DNA from 4 places in the Viridibacillus sp. NPDC096237 genome. Region 1 is predicted to be linked to each of the others. Evidence: riboswitches for the same ligand, from Rfam matches in the RefSeq annotation. Region 1 holds a riboswitch; each other region holds the start of a gene.
The links. Region 1 has a riboswitch for cobalamin ahead of ACQKMD_RS07570 (FecCD family ABC transporter permease). Riboswitches for the same ligand answer to the same signal wherever they lie in the genome.

Region 1 (3,165 bases):
TTAAAGAGGCTTCGACAATCATACGGTCTTCTTGCGTATCAGTCTGAAAGAGCCGCTTATGAGGATGACGCCCCATCCAAACCATTTCTTGTACGCTAAAATCGAAGGTCAAAGAAGTTTCTTGACTAACAACTGATATTTCTTTCGCTGTTTGTTTTGGTGAAAGTTCGTATAAATTTTGTTCATCTAAATGAACTAATCCGGAATCGGGTTTTAATATTCGACAAGCTGTTTTTAAGAGAGTTGATTTCCCACTGCCATTCGGTCCAATAAGCCCTACAAATTGCTTCGCTTTAATTTGAATGGAAATATCCTCGATTATCGTTGTATCTTGTATTGAATAAGCAACATCCTTTAAAGTTAATCTCATTTAGTTCTACCTCCAAACGAATATGAGCTTCGACGTAAAAGCCAGATAAAGAATGGCCCACCGCATAATGCAGTGACAACTCCTATCGGAAGCTCTTGAGGAGCAAGTAACATTCGAGCACATACATCAGACCAAATGACAAGAATCATTCCTATTAAAACACTGAATGGTAATACTCGTTTATGATCTGTTCCAATGAGTAAACGTACAAAATGGGGAACAACCAATCCAATAAATCCTATAGAACCACTTACAGCTACAACAGTCCCAGTAAGAAGTGACGACACAATTATTAGTATTTTTCGAAAAGAGTCAATATTCACACCAAGTGTTGCAGCTGCTTCTTCTCCCATTAATAAAATATTTAATGAGCGGGCATTGAACAGCAGATAAATTGTACCAACAAACACGACAACTGTTGGAATCATTATGTACTCCCATTTGGCTCCAGCTAAACTACCCATCATCCAAAACATTGCACCTCGAATTCCTGATTCTTTTGGAGCGAGCGTAACAATGAAATTCGTTACAGCCGACATAATCATCGAAATAGCCACACCTGCTAGTAAGAGTCTAGTCGTTTCAATTCTCCCGCCTACTTGAGCTAATAAATAAACGGCTACCATTGCGATAATAGCACCAGTAAATGCACCTAAAGATAGCGCATATTGACCAAAAACTGGTAGCGCCCCAAATAAGATAACGAGCGTTGCCGCAACTGATGAACCAGAAGATATGCCAAGAATATAAGGATCCGCAAGTGGATTCCGTACTAAAGCTTGAATAACTACACCAACTACAGATAATCCAGCGCCTACAATAGCACCAAGTAAGACTCGAGGTAAACGAATGTCCCAAATAATTCTTTCTTGTGCTTGGGTCCATTTTATATCTATGTAATCACCGAAAATAGGAAGGTGAGATAGAGCGATTTTCCAAACAGTTATAGGTGACATCTTAACTGGTCCTAGAGTCAGGGCAAATGTAACAGATAATACAAGGGCACAAAAGAGCAGAAGCAACAACAATAGAAAGCGACGCTTTGCTTTTCTCTCATTCAACTGCTCGTCCGTAATATTATCTTTATTTCCTTTTTTCAACGAGTGAACTGGCAATACTTGTTTCAATAAAAAAATCCTCCTCCAAAGAAAATACAAAAAAGCCCTATCTTGTGACAAAGAACAGGGCTACGAGTATCGTTTTAAGACATAGCAAAAGTACAATAAATTAGTCTTTTAATCTCTCGAACACCGCTCCTCTCAGCGAAGGTAATTTGGTGGAACACACTAGGTAGGTCTCCTGGCTTTCCATATCATCATTTTCTTTCGTCTTCCCTGATTGATACAATCAAGTGACATCATGAAAGAGAACTCCTTGGTTACAGTGGCGCGACCACTCGGGATTTACACCCGATTCCCTGTTACCCTTTGCTTACACAAAGGCACCCAGTGGCATAATTATTAAATTTGAACTCAAATATTATGGTAGTATAGTTAGAATATTTTTACAAGTGAAATATTATTCTGTTTTTTTAACGTATTAAATTGTATATAAAAGTATTTGAGTGAATATCTATTAAATACATAGGAGGAGAATAGTACATCTAATAGAATTATATAAATTCTAGCTAATCTGAAGAAATATTCAAATAACTAAAAGTCTGGTCATAATAAGAACTACTTTCAATTTCATCAAACGTATAAAGTAAATCATATTGAGGAGAAAAGGGGTACGAATTACTTATGAATGGACTAATAGTAATTATTATTGTTCCTAACAACAATCGCTTACTCAGACAACTGAAGAAGACTAGGTGGGAAAGATAGCTTACTTTCTACGAAATAATAATGTATATAATAGCGACAATTGCAATTCTTCTTTATGGATTTAGTTTTTTTCTGCATTTACTTGGTACAACGGATTAAAGAAACTCAATACAATTAGTGAGAGAATACAATGCTTACTCTTTAAGTACATATTTCAGTAAAACGATTAACAAGCTAAACAGGCGTTTATCCATTTATCTATGAATGTATAAACGCCTTCTCATTATTCGGTTTGATGGTTTTCTATTTTTACCTCGATAGGTAATTTAAGTGCTTGAGTATTTTTAGTAAAAAAGAGGTTTACTCCATTATCTATTTGAATAAAATCTTGAATTCTTACTTTCTTGTTTATTTTTATAGATTCATCTGAAAGTGATATCCCCCATATGATACTCTCACCATTTTCTAATTCATGATATATCCACTCTATTGGGTCACCCTCGTGGTCCTTCCACTTCCAAACTTCATAATTCATACTTCCGTTATAATGAAGTACTCCATCTTCAAAGTAAAAGATACTAATTGTTTTGAGTTGTGAATCCGAATAAAAAAAAGTCTTCCCATTTTTGTTTTTCAGAGATTGGATTAGCTCACCGCTTTCTATCTTCGTATCAAGTGCTTCAGAAATTTTTTGTGCATAGTAGGTATTATCAAAATTAATAGTTGGTTTTATTGATAATGTTGGTAATAACAGGATGATAATTAGCAAAAAAAGAAGAATAATCGTTTTCTTAATCATAATTTTATATCACCTCTTTACACTTCTAATAATGCACGGGTTTAAGAATTTAATAAAATGAATGCTATGTTTAAATTTATCTAAATAAAGCACAACTTATGCATTGTCATTGATAAATTTTCAATAGAAAACATCAACATTTTCTCATCATAAAATAAAAGATGAGTGACCAGAGCCACTCATCTTTCTATTTCCATATTAAATATAATAATTATTTATCTAAAACTTCC
Region 2 (3,165 bases), on a different contig from region 1:
ACGATTATACCTGTTAAAATCAGTGTTTCCATCTTCAACGTACGATCGACTAAACGTGCAAAAGCCATTACACCCATCATCGCCAATATGGCCCCTAGCATGCTGAAGACTGGTAATGTATATATACCTAAAATAGGGGTCGAAATGCCGAAAAAGAGCGTCACCACAGCACCTACTGAGGCACCGGATGACACTCCTAACGTATACGGATCGGCGAGTGGATTTTTCAGCAATCCTTGGAAAGCCGCACCAGCGATTGCTAGTGAAGCACCTACTAATCCTGCAAGCACAACACGCGGCATTCGTATTTTCCACAAAATATTCGTCGCTGTTGGATCCGCTGCCGTGTTCCATAACGTACTAATTGGTACTTTAACAGAACCAATTGATACACCTAACCAAATACTAACGATTAAAATCACAAAGGCTATGGTGTATCCTATAATGGTTTTCTTCACTCAAAAGCCTCTGGATATACTGCTTTTGCAATGACCTCTAATCCTTCAGCAAGACGAGGACCTGTACGGCTTGTTAAGTTCGCATCAACTTGAACAACTTCATCATTTTTAACAGCTGTGATACTATCGAATCCTTGGCGTTTTTTCACTTTCTCGACAATATTTTTTAGGTTGTATTTCACAATAATTGTATCTGGATTACGTTTCACAATTTCTTCAGGGTCAATTTGGAACCAACCTGTTTGATCTGCTGTGACGTTTTTAATATTAGCTAGATCAAACAATTCTTGCATAAATGTATCTTTACCTGCAGTGTAAATATTAGGTTCATCTGATGTTTCGACGAATGCTGATTTTTGTTTTACATCTTTCACTTTTGCTTGTACTTCTTTTACTTTTGCTTTCATATCATCAGTAATCTTCTTAGCCTCATCCGCTTTACCAGTAATGTGGCCAATTTGTTCAATTGTTGAATATGTTTCATCAAAATTCTTAGCGTTTTTTACAACGAAAACTTTTAAACCAGCATCACGTAATTGTTGAAGACCTGCTTCAGAAGTACCTAAAAGTGTTTCGTGTGCAAAAACAACTTCTGGATTTAAGCTAATAATTTTCTCGGCGTTAAATTCCATCTCACCGATTTTTTCTTTTTTCGTTGCCGCTTTAGGATAATCATCATTATCCGATACAGCAGTAATTTCTTTTTCTAATCCTAACGCGAAAAGAATTTCTGTGTTACTTGGTACCAAAGTAATAATGCTCTTTGGTGCTTCTGTAAATTTCACATCATTGCCAAGTGCATCAGTCTCTGTTAATGGATACCCTGCTACCTGTTGCTCTGTCGCTGGCTCACTATTTTCCTTTTTCTTTGTATCCTCCGTTTGGCCACAGCCTACTAACACGCCTAGTGCTAAAACGAACACTAAACAAAATTGCCATATTCTCTTCATTTACTTTTCCTCCTTTTTCATAAAAAAAATCCCTCGTTTTACGACGAGAGATACGATGACAGTGGATATATACATAGCAGTACTGATACTGCACTTTTACTGACACCATTTCTATCCGCGTAGTTCTAATTGGTAGTCTCCATGTTGGTAGGTCTCCTGGCTCGTGATCACAGCTTACCGCGCCTTCCCAAAGCGCTAGGCTTCAGTGACAGATTACGACTTGCTCACACTTACAGTGGCGGGACCGCGTCGGATTTCCACCGACTTCCCTTTTCTCTTTACATAATCTAAGTAAAGAACCAGCATGTATCACAATATACAATTTTTTATTACATCGTGTTCAATTATACAGAAAATTAAATACTTGTCCAAGTTGTTTCAAATAGGGGTGGTAGAATTATGAGAACTACCTACTTGAAGTTTTCTATTATTTTCGTTTTTATTATTTATTTTAAAAGTAAAAATGAATTGAATGATTTTAGCTATTTTATCCTTAATTTGAGCAATTTCATTTCATTTTTCTCCTTAATCTGTCTTTATTTAATCAAAAAGACTATTCTTCACTGAAATAGTGAGGAATAGTCTAATTTGTAAGCGTCCATTAAACCCTACAGCAATTTCTGCAGAAGAAGATAGATGGGGCTCCTTCAGTAATTACATTTTTTCAGGTGCTGATACGCCAATTAGTTTTAGTGCATTGGCGATTGTTGTACGAACTGCTGTGATTAGAGCTAAACGAGCTGCTGAGCGCTCTTTGTTGTCAGCATCTAATACTTTTTCAGCATTGTAGAAGCTGTGGAAAGTTGCTGCTAGTTCTTGAATGTAGTTAGTAATACGGTGTGGTGTACGATTCTTTGCAGCATCCGCAACAACTTGTGGGAAGTCCCCTACTTTTTTCAAGACATCAATTTCTTTCTCTGCATTAAGAAGATTTAAATGTTCTTCAGAAGCAGCTAAACCTTGTTCTTTTGCTTGGCGTAAAATTGAAGAAATACGAGCATGTGCATATTGTGCATAGTATACAGGGTTTTCGTTTGATTGCTTAACAGCTAAGTCAAGGTCAAAGTCCATATGAGAATCACCAGCACGCATTGCAAAGTTGTAACGAACTGCGTCTAAACCTACTTCTTCAACAAGCTCACGTAAAGTAACCGCGTTACCTGTACGTTTACTCATTTTCACTTTTTCGCCGTCTTTCATTAAGTTCACCATTTGGATGATCTCAACTTCTAACGTATCTCGATCATACCCAAGTGCTTCGATTGCAGCTTTCATACGCGGGATATAACCATGGTGGTCAGCTCCCCAGATGTTGATTAGCTTAGTAAAACCACGTTGGATTTTATCTTCATGGTACGAAATATCAGGTGTTAAATATGTGTATGAGCCATCATTCTTTATAAGTACTCGATCTTTGTCATCACCAAATGTAGTAGAGCGGAACCAAGTAGCGCCTTCTTCTTCAAATACATGACCATTTGCACGTAATTTTTCTAGAGCAGTTTCAACTTTACCTGATTTATAAAGTGATGTCTCAGAATACCAAACGTCAAAGTCTACACGGAAGTTTGCTAAATCATTTTGTAATTTACCAAGTTCCAATTTCAAACCATGTTCACGGAAAAATTCAAAGCGGTCTTCATCTGGTTTACTTAGGATAGAGTCACCAAACTCAGTAGCTAGTTTACCTGCGATATCAATAATATCTTGTCCATGATAACCATCTTCAGGCATAGTAGCTTCTAAGCCTAAAGATT
Region 3 (3,165 bases), on a different contig from region 1:
TATGTAGCCAACTTAAAAAAACAAACAAATAACAATTTGCCTCAAGATCTTTTCCTAGATGATAAAAAAAGTAAAGAAGATAAAGGCAATTTAGAAGTTCGAAGGGAAAATGGATATATCAGGCACTATATAGTGAAATCTGATGGAAAAACTATTTTAATTTCAGAAACAAAAGATGTAAAAAATGAAGATCAGAAAGAAATATCTAAAAGTGAAAAAACATCTAAAGGCACAGAAAAGAATGATTCCAATGCAAAAGATCTTATGGGATTATTAAACAACTCAGCAGGAACAGATTTGAACTCATTAGAGTATTACACTAAAATGTTTCGCACTTTACAAGGACTGAAACAACACTTATAAAAGAATGGGGGCTGTCTCAAAAGTCAATTTTCCAGCTTAGAGACGCCCCCTTCACAGGTCAGGAACAAGATTAAAGAAAAGAGCAAACAAGGTTTTGATACGGAAAAGAATAGAATCAATAACTAAGCTGAAAGATCAGGTGTTAGAGGGGAATTTGCAACAGATTGTAAATGAAGACCTGCTACTGGATTTGACTTCATAGCACGAGACCAATTGTTAGAAACAATAGGGCAAATTGTAGCTTTAGAAAACGACCTGCAATAATATATGTCACACATCATGTCGAATAAAACGAGCCAAGTTTTATATAAGTTCAGCAGCTCGTTTTCTTGATAATGAATAACAATTATTTAGATTGCTTTTCCAATAGCATAATAATCTTATCCAATTTTTCATTTAGTTCTGTGGATTCATCCTTTGGAGTTGTATTAATAATGATCCTTCTCACAAACAGCATAAAAGAAATCGTACCTAATAATATTAAAGAAAAGCAAATAAATAAAAGTACTGAACTATCCATCAAATCTCTCCTTTTTTAAAATAGTGTTATTTTTCAATAATATCATATTTTTTAATATAATGTTATTTATTGAGTGATAGAACCATATATAAATACTATTTTTTCGAGCCGGAAAAATGTATTATTTTATTTGATAATGTAAGTATTTGATGTGAGATGGATTATATATCAAATACTAATTAAAAACGGATAGATTAATTTTAAATATTATGATAGGTTTATATTAAGTGAATATTTTATGCCAGAATTAGGTGTAAGTACATACATAAAAGGGAATCCGGTGAAGTACCGAAGCTGTATCCGCAGCTGTAAATGCTAATGAAATAAGGGAATACCACTGTTTTAAACGGGAAGGTCCATAAAGTAAACTGAGGCACAAGCCAGGACAGCAGGGAATAAAGGCATATCAAAACCCGTTATTGTTAAAGATAAAATAGCGCCGAAAAAACCAAAAGCATCTAAAATCGCATCGAAAACTACAAAAGTAACTGGTAAAACTGAGGCAAGAGCAACCATTACAATTTACAACAGTAAACATAAAAAAATTAGTACTGCTAACGCAACGGGTAAAGGTAATTTCTGTGTGAAAATCAAAAAACATAAAGCTAAATCAACTTTATCAATTTATGCGAAAGATCAAGCAGGAAATAGAAGCTACAAATTAAGTATTAAAGTGAAGTAATGTTTAAATGAAAAAGCTTCGGATTCATAAAGAATCTGAAGCTTTTTAACTTTATAGAAAAACATTTTTTTAGGTATAAGTATATAAATTAAACCATCCCCAATAACAAAAGGTTATTTATATATTATTTACAACCCCTGAAATTGTCTGCTTTTCTTCTTCTTTCAATAGAAAATCAATCCCAGCCATTTCCACACCGTTTATAACGATTGCTATTCGATGTTTACCGACATAGTGTTTTCTAGTAGATAGCTGTTTAAAGGAATGACTTCTAGTATAAGTATGTTCGCCATGTAGATACGTATTTTCAGTTATCTTAAAGAGCTTTCTACGTGTTATGCCATTAGCTTTCATAAAGTCAATACCGTACTCTATTCGAAGTTTTGTGGCATCTGTAGTTGGATTAGCAAAGGTAAATTTAAATTTAAAGGCATCTCCTATCGCTATTTGATTTGTTGATAGATTAAAATCTTTTAATTCAACAGTAGGGGCATGATCGAACCCGAATAAGGCAAGTGTAGTTGGATCTGCTTGTCTAAGAAGTGTTCTACAGGCATGTTTGATAATCCAATCCGTTTTAGGGTTTTGTCCAAGCCAACTTTTGCCGAGAGATTTCACTAATTCAGGATGATCTTTTGTTATATCATTTAAATTATTTGCAACACTTTTCCGGACATATTCGCTATCATCTGCCTTTAATAATTCTAAAATTCGGATAATTGGGGCAGGGTCTATTTTAAACATCGTTAAAGCTGGTGCCCAAGGAAGTCGAGGACGACACCCTTCACTCGCTAGCCTACGAACATGCTCATTTTCATCAGTAGACCACTCTTCCATAATAGCCATCATTCTTTTTGGATCTTGTTCGATAAATGGGCGCACAGCGAATTCAGCACTGGAGGTAAGTGTAAAGAGTTTCAATGCTTCAATTGAAGTTTCCCAATCTGTTAAACCATATACCTCTATAAAATCAGGGAAAAAAAAGTATTCAAAACCTTTACATTCCGGAACAAGTTGACTTAAAACAACAATAGCATCGGGATAAGAGGGAGGTAAGGTAGCTCTTAATGTAATTGAAATATGTCGAGTCCTTTGCTTTAATTCTCGTTGTTCCCACCCTTCATCAAGTAAAAGAGTCATGAAAAGCTGTTCATCAAATGCTGGATATACGTTTTTAACCTTCTCACAAAATTGTAAAAAAAACGCTTTATTATAAACATCTTTACGTAGTTCTGCCATAATTCTTTTTACTCCTTTTAAAAGAGATAATACAATCTATTAAAATAAACTTCTGATTCATTTCTGAATTAGAAGTTTAAGTATACCTTATTTTGAAATGTGGTATATAGCAGTGATTACTTTAATAATAGCTTACTCGTACTGCCTAATCTGATTTCGCCCATTTTCTTTAGCTTTATATAAAGCCATGTCAGCATGCTTGAAGATTTCGTGGAAAGAATTTATTTCGCCTTTACGGTTCATAGCCATACCCATGCTAACTGTAAATGTAAGCATTGAATCTTCTATTGGTAACCTCTTAGAAGCCAAAGTCTGATTAAGAGTATTTGCAAATTCCATTACTTCATTTGTCTTTAGATGA
Region 4 (3,165 bases), on a different contig from region 1:
ATTTTCAGCTTGTCTTACAGCTTCTTGCGCTCGTGATACTTCTTCAGTCATACCTGTACTGATGACAGCGGTATTACTATCGATTAAATCTTGAATGAGTTCTACGTAGGTTTTATAACCGATAATGAAATCACTTTCTTGCAGTGCTTCTACTGCCCTTGTTGTAATATGTTTAAAATCCCCTGGACCAAAACCAACTACATAAAGTTTGCCAAGTTGTGACATTCAAGCATCTCCTTTTCGTAACATCTATCTATTTTTCGAAATCCCTTTAATCGCTCCTGATATCGGGTTTTTCGTCATATTGCCATTAATCGTTTGATAGACGACATGTGGTGCAACTTGCTGGTCGATACAGTCACGTACAATTTGACGACCAATTTCAGGAGATTCTGCTTTATACCAAGTACCTTGTGGATATGCAATAACGACACAAGCATCTTTACAACGACCATTACAGCGAGTTCGAGTTGTATGTATTTGTTCATCAATTCCAAGTCTAGAGATCTCATCTCTTACTGCCAGTGTAACTTCTTCACCGCCCTTTTTTAAACAGCTACTGCCGTTACAAATGAGCAAATGGCTTTTCATACTTTCTAAATTCCAAGTTGTCATAGTGATCCTCCCAAATGGTGTTCATCTTTTCTTATGAAAAAACTATGGAAATAGGGTAAATTGGCAGCTAGTTAACTATTTTGTTAAATAAAAAAACCTTAATTCAAGGAATTAAGGTTTAAAAACTAGATTATTCAGACAACACACAAAAATAAATAAGCGTCATCTACTGTAGCCTTCACCTTTCCCTCCGAAAAGTATCGTTCATAATTATAAAAGCAGGTTTCCTGGCTTACGCGTCACTTTACTTTGATCTCTTCCCAGTATTTCACCAGTGAGGATTATCATTTCATCAGCGTTACAGTAGCGGGGGCTGCATCGGATTCGAACCGATTTCCCTATTATCCAACTTGCTCTATGTTCTAAACATGTTGGCACTTTTAAATTTGTTATTCAATTGTATTATTCAGTAAATTCTAAAGCTGTATTTATCATATACTAAATTTTGTTAGATTCAAATAGATTTTTTAAGAATTAATATCTTGACATAATATTAAATAAACATTTTCATCAAAATATTGTTGTTGAAAACAGCTTCTGCAACGTTTTTACTTCAATTTAATTTATTTAGTTTTTCAAAAAAAATCTAGTAGAAAGAAAATTCTCATGATACACTATATTCTGAAATCTAATAATTCAATAAACTTCATGGTGTTAAATTAGCGTTTAACTTAAAAGGGAAGTCGGTGTTAATCCGGCGCGGTCCCGCCACTGTGTTGAGGAGTTTTGCTACGTTATGTCACTGTCTAATGATGGGAAGGCAGTAGTGAAATGATGATTCTAAGCCAGGAGACCTACCATGAAGTGAGGAAATGTTTCAACCTACGAGGATGGGTGTGAAAGTGAGTAAGTCTTATTTACTGATGACTATTCCTTCACGCACTTCTTTCTATGAAAGAGGTGCTTTTTTATGACAAATGGCTTATGCCCTATCCAGAGAGGTATTTCATAGGAGGTGTTATTTTTCAACTAATAAGTCGCCTGTAACAATACATACACAAAAGGGAGATTAACATGAATAAGCTAAAATCAATCTTTAATTGTAAAATGATTTACTTTTTAGTATTTGTCATGATTGTTCCAAAGCAAGCATTTGCCATGCACATTATGGAGGGGTTCTTACCTCTTGAATGGGCTATCTTCTGGTGGGCGGTAACGATTCCGTTTTTGATTATTGGATTTCGTTCAATTCGTAAAACAATTAAAGAAAATCCAGATACAAAAATGATGCTCGGTCTATCAGGGGCATTTGCTTTTGTATTATCTGCACTAAAAATCCCATCTGTAACTGGTAGTTGTTCTCACCCTACTGGGGTTGGTTTAGGAACTGTTTTATTTGGACCATTTGCAATGAGTATTGTAGGTTTTATCGTTCTATTATTTCAATCACTTTTATTAGCACATGGCGGCTTAACAACTTTAGGAGCCAATGCATTTTCTATGGCTGTTGTTGGTCCACTAATTGCATACGGTATTTATAAAGGGGCAACTAAAGCTGGATTATCTTTTGCATTTGCAGTATTTTTGGCTGCTGCTTTAGGCGATCTTGGTACTTATATTGTCACTTCTATTCAATTAGCACTTGCATTTCCTTCTGAAGTTGGTGGATTCTTTGCGTCGTTCACGAAATTCAGTAGTATTTTCGCTTTAACTCAAGTTCCTTTAGCTATTTCTGAAGGTATTTTAACTGTTATTATTATGAAATTCTTGAAAAAATACAATGTTTCTGAGCTAAAAGCACTTCATGTCTTCTCGAAAGGAGCTGAACAGCGATGAAAAAGAATTTAATACTAATAGCAATCGTTGTCATTCTTGCTATTTTCCCGCTATTCATTCAAAAGGGAGCGGAATTTGGAGGAGCTGATGGTGAAGCTGAAGCAGCTATTGGCGAAATAAATGCTTCATATGAGCCTTGGTTCTCAAGTATTTGGGAGCCGCCAAGTGGGGAAATTGAAAGTCTATTATTCTGTCTTCAAGCAGCCATTGGTGCTGGATTTATCGGTTACTTTATTGGTTTAACACGAGGTAAACACAAACGCAAGAATAATGTTAATAACAAAGAGAGTCAAATATAAGATGATCCTTATTGATAAATATGCTTATATGAATCGTTGGCAGCATATTCATCCTATTGAGAAAATGGCATTTACCTTTTTTCTGATGTTATTTTCTTTAACTGTGAAAGACACTCTGATATCACTCATCACATTTACTGTGATGAGTGCTTTTACAATTTTAGGCGCTAAAATTCCTTTTAAATACTATATCAAGTTATTATTAGTACCTGGTTTTTTCCTTTTAACGGGTATGCTGACCATTTTGATTTTATTTACAGGTAATTATAACTTCATACCTACACCACTTTGGACGACAAGGGTTTTTGGATTGCATATTTTTATAACAAAACATAGTTTAGAAATGGCAATCCAACTCTTTTATACTGTTCTTGGTAGTATTAGTTGCTTATATTTTTTAACATTAACAACACCGATACATGATATATTACATGTATTTCGGAAATTAAGAGTTCCTACCCTTTTAATAGAATTA

Region 2: another riboswitch for cobalamin. It lies ahead of ACQKMD_RS03390 (ABC transporter substrate-binding protein); the one in region 1 lies ahead of ACQKMD_RS07570 (FecCD family ABC transporter permease).
Region 3: another riboswitch for cobalamin. It lies ahead of ACQKMD_RS18395 (Ig-like domain-containing protein); the one in region 1 lies ahead of ACQKMD_RS07570 (FecCD family ABC transporter permease).
Region 4: another riboswitch for cobalamin. It lies ahead of ACQKMD_RS13935 (energy-coupling factor ABC transporter permease); the one in region 1 lies ahead of ACQKMD_RS07570 (FecCD family ABC transporter permease).

Annotation. Positions count from the first base shown of each region.
Region 1 covers NZ_JBNNTI010000009.1:27,558-30,722, reverse strand. Annotated here, with positions in the region: gene ACQKMD_RS07575 (ABC transporter ATP-binding protein) at 1-370, opposite strand, end outside; gene ACQKMD_RS07570 (FecCD family ABC transporter permease) at 367-1,446, opposite strand; cobalamin riboswitch at 1,643-1,834, opposite strand; gene ACQKMD_RS07565 (hypothetical protein) at 2,420-2,935, opposite strand.
Region 2 covers NZ_JBNNTI010000002.1:108,992-112,156, forward strand. Annotated here, with positions in the region: gene ACQKMD_RS03385 (FecCD family ABC transporter permease) at 1-458, opposite strand, end outside; gene ACQKMD_RS03390 (ABC transporter substrate-binding protein) at 455-1,408, opposite strand; cobalamin riboswitch at 1,538-1,727, opposite strand; gene argS (arginine--tRNA ligase) at 2,063-3,165, opposite strand, start outside.
Region 3 covers NZ_JBNNTI010000045.1:23,808-26,972, reverse strand. Annotated here, with positions in the region: gene ACQKMD_RS18405 (hypothetical protein) at 1-363, shown strand, start outside; gene ACQKMD_RS18400 (DUF4083 family protein) at 710-883, opposite strand; cobalamin riboswitch at 1,112-1,289, shown strand; gene ACQKMD_RS18395 (Ig-like domain-containing protein) at 1,287-1,565, shown strand; gene ACQKMD_RS18390 (DNA alkylation repair protein) at 1,683-2,804, opposite strand; gene ACQKMD_RS18385 (GGDEF domain-containing protein) at 2,937-3,165, opposite strand, start outside.
Region 4 covers NZ_JBNNTI010000024.1:58,161-61,325, forward strand. Annotated here, with positions in the region: gene cobJ (precorrin-3B C(17)-methyltransferase) at 1-225, opposite strand, end outside; gene ACQKMD_RS13930 ((2Fe-2S) ferredoxin domain-containing protein) at 250-615, opposite strand; cobalamin riboswitch at 816-1,012, opposite strand; cobalamin riboswitch at 1,248-1,431, shown strand; gene ACQKMD_RS13935 (energy-coupling factor ABC transporter permease) at 1,630-2,391, shown strand; gene ACQKMD_RS13940 (energy-coupling factor ABC transporter substrate-binding protein) at 2,388-2,690, shown strand; gene cbiQ (cobalt ECF transporter T component CbiQ) at 2,692-3,165, shown strand, end outside.